Regions from separate parts of the Solibacillus sp. FSL W8-0372 genome, predicted to be linked through region 3. Evidence: riboswitches for the same ligand, from Rfam matches in the RefSeq annotation. Region 3 holds a riboswitch; each other region holds the start of a gene.

Region 1 (3,282 bases), 250 kb from region 3:
TAAGAACTGAACAAGACGATATCTTTATCGCGGCGCATCAGTTCAAAGAAAATATCCGGAAGAATAATCCCTGTTGAGAGTGTAGCAAGACGGATTTTGTCGTCAGAGTTTGGTTTCTTACTTGAAATAAAACTTTCGATATCACCATGAAAAATATTCAAAAATACGACACCGGAGCCGTTACGTTGCATTTTGTTACTCCACTTTAATGAAGTGGGGCTAGGTCATTTCTGCCTAGCTCTCTATGTCGCCATAGAGATCAGACTATATCTTCACTTTGCCAAAAAAGTTAACAGTTGTGAAACCCAACTCTATTGGCAAAGGCGTGGTTCGGGTTAAAATATTACTATAATAACCTCTTAGTCGTTGAACCTTCAACCGTACTAGGTTGCTTGGCTGCGGATTGTCTGCAATCTTGGATTTTTAGGGTTCGCTACCAGATTGCTCTGTAGAATCCTACCTTGATATACTCAGACGTTCCCGCAATTGACCACGTTTTAATTGGGCCAATGATTAACCCAATTGATTCGAATAAGAGAACGAGTTTTCCAGCAGTTTCGCAACTGGCATAACTCCACTCGCACGGTTTAATATCCCTTTAATTGGATCACCTAATGGACGCAGATCGGTTAAGTTTACTCCGACACCGCCTCCTAATCGGGAAAGCTCTAGGCAATAGCCGATATTTTCGGAAATCGAGTTCATTGTGTCGTCCATCGTCAGCTTAAAGCATGATACTAGTTCGCCACGCGCTTTTTTCCCGCTGTTAAGAGCAGTTGGTGTTGCCGGCTGATAGGCAGTCATGACCGCTTCAATGGCCTTTTCCGCCAATGCTTCATCACCTTGTGCTAAATAAAGGGCAATAATAACGATTCGGTCTTCATATTTTTCAAGAATTTCTTTCCCGTCTCTGCTTTTCATCGCATAGCTATCGTAAAATTTCGAAGCACTCATAAACGAGGGGAAACGGAATTTGTATGAATATGCTTTTTTATACATCCGTTTAATAAAATCCATAGAGTACATTTCAAGAAATTCCTTTTCATAATAGCCTTCATCAATTAAATAGCGTACTTTTTCCTCAATATCGATAAAGTAGCGTAAACGGACATTGACGTCTTCCAGGAAATAGCGGCGTGTTGCTTCTTTATCTTTTGCTAAATCCAGTTCACCGGTAGCGCGGTAACGATTTAATATGTCATTGTTTAATTTTAAATATTGTTTCATCATTAAACCTCTTTCCAAATGGAATAATAGTAATTTTTAATGGTTAAGTAGTTGGATTGAGTCCCACGTAATTCTAGTTTTTCAATTAACGGAATGCCATATTGTGCAGCTAATAAATCGCCTGCACGTCCAAAAAAGGCATGACCGAAATTACGGTTCCCGCTTACGATAATTCCTTTGCATTGATTGTAGTTCGCAGTCATGAACTGGTCGACGATAGGGGGGACAGAGCCTAATCCATCCGTATATGTAAATAAAAGATACGGCGCATCGATTTTATCCACATCGGCTATATCCTTCGCAGGTAAGCCAAGTTTTTGCACGATGTATCGTACATTGCCAGTTCGTGAAGCATAAATGATCATGCAGTTATTTCAGAAATTCGGTTAATAATGGAAGTGGGCTCTGCAATAAATTCACCATTTATTTCAAATAAAGGTACGGAAAGAAAACCTGCATCGATTACTTTCTGCTTAGCTTTTTCATCCTGGTCAATGTTGATGACTTCGACTTCCAAATTGGCAGCATCAAGCTCAGATTTTACCCATAGGCATTTTGGACAAATAGTTTTCGTATAAAGTTTCATTAATAGAATCCCTCGCTATATTGATATTTACTGTGCTGTACGTTCTAAAGAAAATATAAAAAAGGCTATCCCGGGAAAAAAGGATAGCCTGAAATGGAAACGTAAATGGAAAAATTGCGCCTCCATTTCCTATTCCCCGAAGAAATGTACGTAGTTTTAACATGGCAGGTCTCCTGGCTTTGCGTCATCCGTCAGACATACCTTCCCATGCACGTGGCACAGTGGCAATTTTAGTCTTCAGTCAGCATTTACAGTTGCGGGGACAGCGTTGGATTTGCACCAAACTTCCCTTTTAAACTACATTTAGTAGTACCGTGATAAAAAAACACAATATATGGTTGTGAATTGAGTATAAGCCGTTCCAAAGTAAAAGTAAAGGAAAGAAATATAAGTTGATCATCTATTGTACTTTTTTAAGAGAAAGTTGACAGAACTTATACCTATACAAATCAAAAAGGAACTAAAAAACACATTGCTCAATATTTCGAATGAACAATGTGCCATATTATTGCTTTAATTCTCTTTGCCACATGACGTAATTATAGGTTGCTTGTATAGCAAATAAAATGGTGATGAAAAATGTTATGAAAATAAACAACTTAGAAAATCCTAGCGTTAAATATATGACTCCGATTGAAATTATACATATTGGCATCGAATAGACAGTACGCCAAAATTTCCGGCGGTATGAAAGTGCATAATAAGCGAACTTAAAGCCTTTATCAACTTTCGGTTTTTTTCTGTAATAAAGGTAAAAGCCAAGCAAAGTAATAAAAGAGACGACAATAGGGATGACGAGACTCAATGCAATTAGGTTTAGAAAAGTCACTGTAGCCCTCCTTATTTTATGGTTCTATAAATCCATTATATCGGAGAGAGAAAGGCATTTCATTAATTAGGTGTAGTTACCTAATTTTTACTTAATTTCTAAAGTGGTTTAGAAGACAAATTACCAATATATTCTATTTTATATCTTGACACTCGATATATATACATTTTAAAATATGTGTATCGATATATCGACAGTCAATATATGGAGGGCTTATGATTCCTTTATCAGAACCAACGTATTTAATTTTATTAGCATTAATAAAAGAACCGACGCACGGCTATGGCATTATTAAAACAATTTCAGAGGTAAGCGAAGGGCAGTATGAAATTGCACCTGGAACGCTTTATGGTGTGTTAAAGAATATTGAAAAACAAAAGTTAATTGAAGTCGTTGGTGTTGATTTAGACAACCGAAAGAAAAAGATTTATGCCATTACAGATGCAGGAAAAGAGGCGCTAATCGATGAACAACGACGTTATGAAAAGCTATTATCATTTACATACAAATTAAGTGGTGAGGGATAAGATGGCAATTACACGAACATTGAATAAAAGATTTAATTCATTTGAAGCTGAAGAACAATGGTTAAACGAGCTCGCCCAAAGCGGTTGGCGCCTTGTAGATTACGATAAAAAAG
Region 2 (3,282 bases), 240 kb from region 3:
GCAAATTGATTATTTAATAAAGGAACTAAAACAAATTAAAAAGATGTTAAGTTAAGAAGAAGAAAATAGTTTTAGTTCACAAAAAAAATCGAAAAGCATCATGCTAATCGATTTTTTGTGCATTATGGTAGAAGTTTTAGAGAAGATTTAACCTCTCTTTACCCACTATTATTTATTATGATGATAATGTTTTATTTCCCCGTTTTTGAATTTTACTTCAAGCTCAAAGGACTTATAGTTTTCATCGAGAGCAAATGCTTTTAGTACTTCTTTACGAACATCGTCATCACTTGTAGTTTCGTCAAATGTTAACTGTTTTAACGCATCGACAAAATTTTCGTACGCTTGATCACCTTTATACTCGATACCTTTAATTTCATCATCTAGTTCTGCATAAATATTGTTTCCATCGTTCTCATATTCAACATCATATGAATTGCGATTCGCATATTCTACGTCTAAATCAAATTCAGTAAAAGCATAATTTACATCTGCGACCTTAATTCCAGTACGTTCATTTTCATTTTCAGAGTTATTAGTGGTATTTTTGTTATTCGCTGATTCATCAACAGTACTATTGTTACCTGTAACATCCTTATTTGTCTTTGTATCATCGTTGTTACATGCGTACAATAACCCCAACAATAAGGGCATTGTAAGTAATAATTTAAATAATTTCATTTTATTCTCTCCTTTAAAAGTGGCTTGATAACTTAATTTAAGCCTCTAATTTTTAATAAAAGTATTCCCAAATTAAAATAAGCTATCCATTTCTACTGAAATTAAAAATTTCCCTTATTGAAGGTACAGTGCTGGACTTGCCGCTGTATTAATTGGTCTTAGCGAAAACGGCAGCTTTAATAATAACGTACCGATTGACGTAACAGGTGCGATTGACGGTGAAGGAAATGTGAAGGAAATTGGCTCAATGAAAGCTAAAATTCTCATTGCTGAAAAAAGCTGTTTTTCGCATATTTTCTTACCTGTGGAAAATGAAAAAGAGGAGAAGGAAGTAAAAAAGATGAGCAGCTTAATATAAACATTATTACGGTGGCTTCTTTAGAAAATGCTGTAAAGGAAATAATTAGGCTCAATAACGACTAACCGGTATCGGGAATAGTCCTATCATTTTTTAACAGACTGTGTTATTTTTATAATAATTTAATAATTTGCAATTGATTAAGTGCTTACAGATTTTTGTAAGGTAAAAGGGAAATTAGTGAAAGACTAATGCAGCCCCCGCTACTGTAATAGCTGATGAACTCACAACAAATCACTGTCGGAATGATGGGAAGAGGTGAAAGTAAAAGGAAGCTTAAGCCAGGAAACCTGCTTATTCAAACGATACTTACTTTTCGGAGGGAAAAGTATAGGCGAAACTAGTCATTGTTTTTGTGTATTTAAACACTATCCTATAATTAATTTCACATGCCTGTACCTCTTTTTCGATGAGAGGTACAGGCATTTTTAATTTTATTTGGAGATATTTACAGTAAGGAGGAAATTTAAGTGCAGGCAATTATGATTCAAGGTACAGCATCCGATGTGGGGAAAAGTGTACTATGTACAGCACTTTGCCGCATTTTTGCAAATGACGGTTATCGTGTGGCTCCATTTAAGTCACAAAATATGGCACTTAATTCGTATATTACAAAAGACGGTGGAGAAATCGGGCGTGCACAGGGGGTTCAGGCAGAAGCCGCAAAAATTGACGCAACAACGGATATGAACCCGATTTTACTTAAGCCTAAAGGGGAAATGGTATCGGAAGTGATTCTACACGGTAAACATTATGCCAATATAGATGCGCTTAGTTATCGTGAAAATATTGTTGAAGCAGTGATGCCTGAAGTTCGTTCATCACTTGCCCGTTTGTCGGAGAGCTATGATGTTCTTGTTTTGGAAGGTGCGGGAAGTCCGGCGGAAATTAACTTAAAGAACCGGGATATTGCCAATATGCGGATGGCCCATGAAACTGATGCTGCTGTAATTTTAGTTGCCGATATTGACCGGGGTGGTGTATTTGCTTCAATTGTCGGGACGTTAATGTTATTAGATGATACGGAAAGGTCCCGTGTCAAAGGAATTGTTATTAATAAGTTTCGAGGTATGAAAGAATTGCTTAATGATGGGATCGATTGGCTGGAGGATTATACAGGTATTCCTGTGCTTGGCGTAATTCCATACTTTGATGTTCAAATTGAAGCAGAAGATTCGCTCGCTTTATCCAGCCTGCGTTTTAAAAAACCGCAGCACCATGAATTTGCGATTGACGTCGCAGTTATCCGGTTTCCGCATATTTCGAATTTTACCGACATAGATCCGCTTATTGAAGAGCCGGATGTAGGTGTGCGCTTTGTTACGGCACTTAATGATTTGAAAAATCCAGATGTCGTGATTTTACCGGGGACAAAAAATACGGTGGAAGATTTTTTATGGCTTCAGCAAACCGGGTTAATGCAAGGGATTTTACAGTTAGCGCATCAAAATGTCCGCATTATCGGTATTTGTGGAGGTTACCAGATGCTAGGTGAAATTATCCGTGATGAGCAGGCGGTTGAAAGCACGGGAGGCACATATTTAACTTTAGGTTTGCTGCCGATTGAAACAACATTTATTAATAGTAAGCAAACAGTGCAAGTTTCCGGAAGGAGCTGTACAGGTCATGAGATTGAAGGGTATGAAATTCATTTAGGGCGCAGTGTAGCAACAAAACCGTTGAAGCCTTTCATTCAATTTTATGACGGCCGGACAGATGGTGTCTTTACGGAGCAAGTATTTGGTACATATGTTCACGGGATTTTCCAAAACCGTCCGTTCACTCGCGATTATTTTAATACAATCCGTAGGCAAAAAGGGATGGAGCCTATTTTAGGTGATGTTTTATCCGATTTTGAACGCCGTGAACAAGCGTATGAAATGCTGGATCACCATGTTCGTTCTCACTTAAATATGGAGAGGATTTATTCGTTTATTTCGGAAAGTAAGATTGAAATGAAGTGAATGGATAGGTAGATATTTATAAAAAAGGGGAATGGACACGATGTATTTTATTATTTGTGTAATCGCAGTACTCATCGATTGCATTGTAGGGGATCCAAAAAAATGGACGCATCCTGTCATTTATATTGGCAACGTGATTTCGTTTTTTGAGAGGAAATGGAATAGCGGGAGTGACAATAGAAGACGGATCAATGGCTATCTAACAGTTTTTCTCACGGTAACTATTACAACGGGCTCTGTTTTTTTTATTATCATTCTTGCACTGAAAGTACATCTTCT
Region 3 (3,282 bases):
TCTTACTAAAATTATAAAAGTATTGCATACCGAATTTTTTAAGGAGTTGATGGAATAATTGGTTATACCGATATTGGTTTATGTACTATATCTTGTTCACTACATTCATTTTTAGCAACCTGATTCCTTAAAGATCCATACTAGCACGGACTTTTTCCGGAATCATCACAACTTTTGTATTTAAATCTACAGAACCAAAACTTTCATCAATGCATTCATCCCAATACTCAAGATGTCTTTTATCTATCCAGTGATCGGAATCATCCACATCCACACCGCCTTCTCCACGAACCGAATACCAATATAAATATTCTTCGCCATTCAGTATTTCATGAAATATTGTTTCCACATACATTTTTTCACCTTCCAACGTTACAAGTACATCATCCATATGTTCATTCAAAAACTTTAGCCATTCCTCCACTTTAAAGGATTTACCGGGTCTTACCCGATAGCGAGTTAATTCCACATTCACGATTTAAAACCCCCTATTGTTTCAGCCAATATTCCGAACCGTCATTATTGCGCTCCATAAACCCATATTCGATTAAATGACGACGAAGCGATACAAAATCTGCATTGACCGTTTTTAAAATTTCATTCACTTCCTTTTCATGATAATGCTTCCCCTCTTCAAAACGCTTTAAAATATGCTGTAAAATGATAAGCTTTTTCTTTTCCTTACTTGGAATTATTTCAATGCCACCGTCTAGTCCATTTCTGAAATATGTTGTTAGTACTTTCTCGCGTTCTTGTTGTTCAATACTATAGCGTTCGTCCACTTGTTTCGCCCCCTTATGAATTGTATAGTGCTCCGGGTTTTTCATGAGCTGCATTAATGCAATAAAAATTTTCGCCTGCTTTTCCTTCTCGCGTAATTTGAAACGATGCTGACGAACTGTTGATACACTTGTTAAACTGCTTTTTTCGACTATTTCCTGATCTGACTTGCCTTCAAAAAAGTACTGTAGCATTTCAATTTGTACATCCGATAAACCTGTTACCTTTTTATCAAGTGACAGCAATGCATGAAACGACGATTTATGTATTTGTCTGATATGCAGCTTCATCATACCTTCTGCTGTAAATAACCGTCCCTCATGTGGAAAGACTTCATGAAGCCCAAAGCTTGCCCCGCAAAATAAGCATTCGTAATGGTCTTCTTGAAGTTCATATCCATTTACCAATGTATCTATCGAAATATTTTGAATATCCAAAACAACCACCTCTACAAACATTTATAATCTATGTCCTTTATTTTGTAAACAAATTTATAATTCGTTTATCATTAAAAATTTATTGAATATACGCCCTATCCATCCTATATATAACTTTAAAAGTTGTTAAAAAGCTGTCTTACGTCTTTCTTTTTACCATTTTTACTGAAAATTCTATATTTTTAGCGACCGAGGTATACAATTATGGTTCCTTTTATGCTATAGTTTGTACAATTACATAACGTGTAAGAAAAGGTACGCATTTGTTGTGCGTTTAAAAGGGAAGTTTGGTGCGAATCCAACACTGTCCCGCAACTGTATTTCGGAGCAACTCTTAAAAAGCCACTGTAATTTAACGGGAAGGTAAGAGGCGCGTTGATGTTAAGTCAGGAGACCTGCCTTTTTCTAGTACACACCCGATACCTACGTGGAAATAGGTGGTGTTCTGTGCGAATAAAGCGTCAATTATAGACGTTTATTTTACTATGCATAGATAAGTCCTAAGCTGTTTCCAAGTCACATTGGAAACAGCTTTTTTATTTGGGTTATGTAAATACATTAAGGAGGCTTATCAAATGAATATTATTAGTAATGTTATCGGTTACCCTTATATCGGGGCTACCCGCGAATGGAAACAAACTTTAGAGAAATTTTGGAAAAAAGAGATAGAAGAAGATGTATTCGAAGAACAGCTAAAAACCATTCGCCTGAATCGTTTAAAACGCCAACAGGATTTAGGACTACAGTTAATTACTATCGGGGATTTCACAAAATACGATCGGGTACTGGATTTAGCGGTGATGTTTAACATCATTCCTAAACGCTATGATGTGCTACCAAATGCTTCTTCGTTAACTACATACTATGCAATGGCACGTGGTACTGACGAAGTAATAGCATGCGAAATGACAAAATGGTTTAATACAAACTACCATTACATTGTTCCGAAATATGAAAATCAGGAGTTATTCTTAACAAATAACTATATTCTCCAACAATTTGAAGAAGCTAAAAATGAACTAGGTATTATCGGAAAGCCAACAATTATCGGTCCATATACTTTCGTTGATTTAGCAAAGGGATATGACGAAAAAAGCCGTGCAGCCTTCTTTTTAAAGTTAATTCCGCTATATGCACAGGTAATCCAGCAGCTTGTAGATGCAGGTGCTGATTGGATTCAAATTGAAGAACCTTCTTTCACTAAAAACCTCGAGGAAGATGAGATTTTATTAATTGAAGAAGTTTATAAACAATTAACTGAAGCCCTACCACACGCAAAAATACTAGTTCAAACTTATTTTGAAGCACTAACTTCATTTGAGCGCTTAAGTAATCTACCTGTTGCAGGAATTGGCTTAGATTTCGTACATGGTAAAACAGAAAATATGAAATCGCTTCTACAGCATGGTTTTCCTAAAAATAAAACATTAAGCATCGGCATAATTAATGGTCGGGATATTTGGTCAGCTAACTTAGCTGAAGCTGTTTCTACAATAAGTACAGTTAAGCAACTAAGTGGTGTTAATGATTTATGGATTAGTTCTTCCTGCAGTCTACAGCACGTCCCTGTTACAAAAAAATCAGAACAAAATCTTCCACATGAATTATACGATGCGCTTGCTTTTGCTGACGAAAAAATTCGGGAAATTGCACATTTAACAAATTATATTCAGCATGGAACGTGGGCTAAAGAAGGTATCGTCGCAAATAGTATTAAAGCAATTGAATCTTTAGCGACACACCCTATACGAAAAAATGAGCAAGTTAAAAATTTAGTTAAGGGAATTAAGGATACAGATTTCACACGTACTGTTCCATTCAAAGAACGTCAAGTACTGCAAAAGAAATCGTTAAACTTACCCGACTACCCTACCACAACAATCGGCAGCTTTCCTCAATCTCAGCTAGTAAAGAAAACACGGGCGGCATGGCGTAAGAAAGAAATTACTGACGAACAGTACGAGGCATTTGTAAAGGAAGAAACAGCACGTTGGATTCAAATTCAAGAAGAAATTGGATTGGATGTATTAGTACACGGAGAATTTGAACGAACAGATATGGTGGA

The links. A riboswitch is a leader RNA that binds a small molecule or an ion and turns the genes downstream of it on or off. The one in region 3 is predicted to bind cobalamin.
Region 1: another riboswitch for cobalamin. It lies ahead of MKY13_RS07495 (glutaredoxin); the one in region 3 lies ahead of metE (5-methyltetrahydropteroyltriglutamate--homocysteine S-methyltransferase).
Region 2: another riboswitch for cobalamin. It lies ahead of MKY13_RS07450 (cobyric acid synthase); the one in region 3 lies ahead of metE (5-methyltetrahydropteroyltriglutamate--homocysteine S-methyltransferase).

Annotation. Positions count from the first base shown of each region.
Region 1 covers NZ_CP150204.1:1,538,682-1,541,963, forward strand. Annotated here, with positions in the region: gene MKY13_RS07480 (ribonucleoside-diphosphate reductase subunit alpha) at 1-191, opposite strand, end outside; partial or broken gene MKY13_RS07485 (ribonucleotide reductase N-terminal alpha domain-containing protein) at 517-1,227, opposite strand; gene nrdI (class Ib ribonucleoside-diphosphate reductase assembly flavoprotein NrdI) at 1,230-1,592, opposite strand; gene MKY13_RS07495 (glutaredoxin) at 1,589-1,813, opposite strand; cobalamin riboswitch at 1,959-2,145, opposite strand; gene MKY13_RS07500 (ATPase) at 2,319-2,642, opposite strand; gene MKY13_RS07505 (PadR family transcriptional regulator) at 2,858-3,169, shown strand; gene MKY13_RS07510 (DUF2812 domain-containing protein) at 3,171-3,282, shown strand, end outside.
Region 2 covers NZ_CP150204.1:1,530,000-1,533,281, forward strand. Annotated here, with positions in the region: gene MKY13_RS07435 (translation initiation factor 2) at 1-55, shown strand, start outside; gene MKY13_RS07440 (YusW family protein) at 169-681, opposite strand; gene MKY13_RS07445 (S16 family serine protease) at 833-1,039, shown strand; cobalamin riboswitch at 1,165-1,352, shown strand; gene MKY13_RS07450 (cobyric acid synthase) at 1,510-3,003, shown strand; gene cbiB (adenosylcobinamide-phosphate synthase CbiB) at 3,044-3,282, shown strand, end outside.
Region 3 covers NZ_CP150204.1:1,287,424-1,290,705, reverse strand. Annotated here, with positions in the region: gene MKY13_RS06255 (DUF6176 family protein) at 128-475, opposite strand; gene MKY13_RS06250 (DUF2087 domain-containing protein) at 489-1,226, opposite strand; cobalamin riboswitch at 1,454-1,635, shown strand; gene metE (5-methyltetrahydropteroyltriglutamate--homocysteine S-methyltransferase) at 1,793-3,282, shown strand, end outside.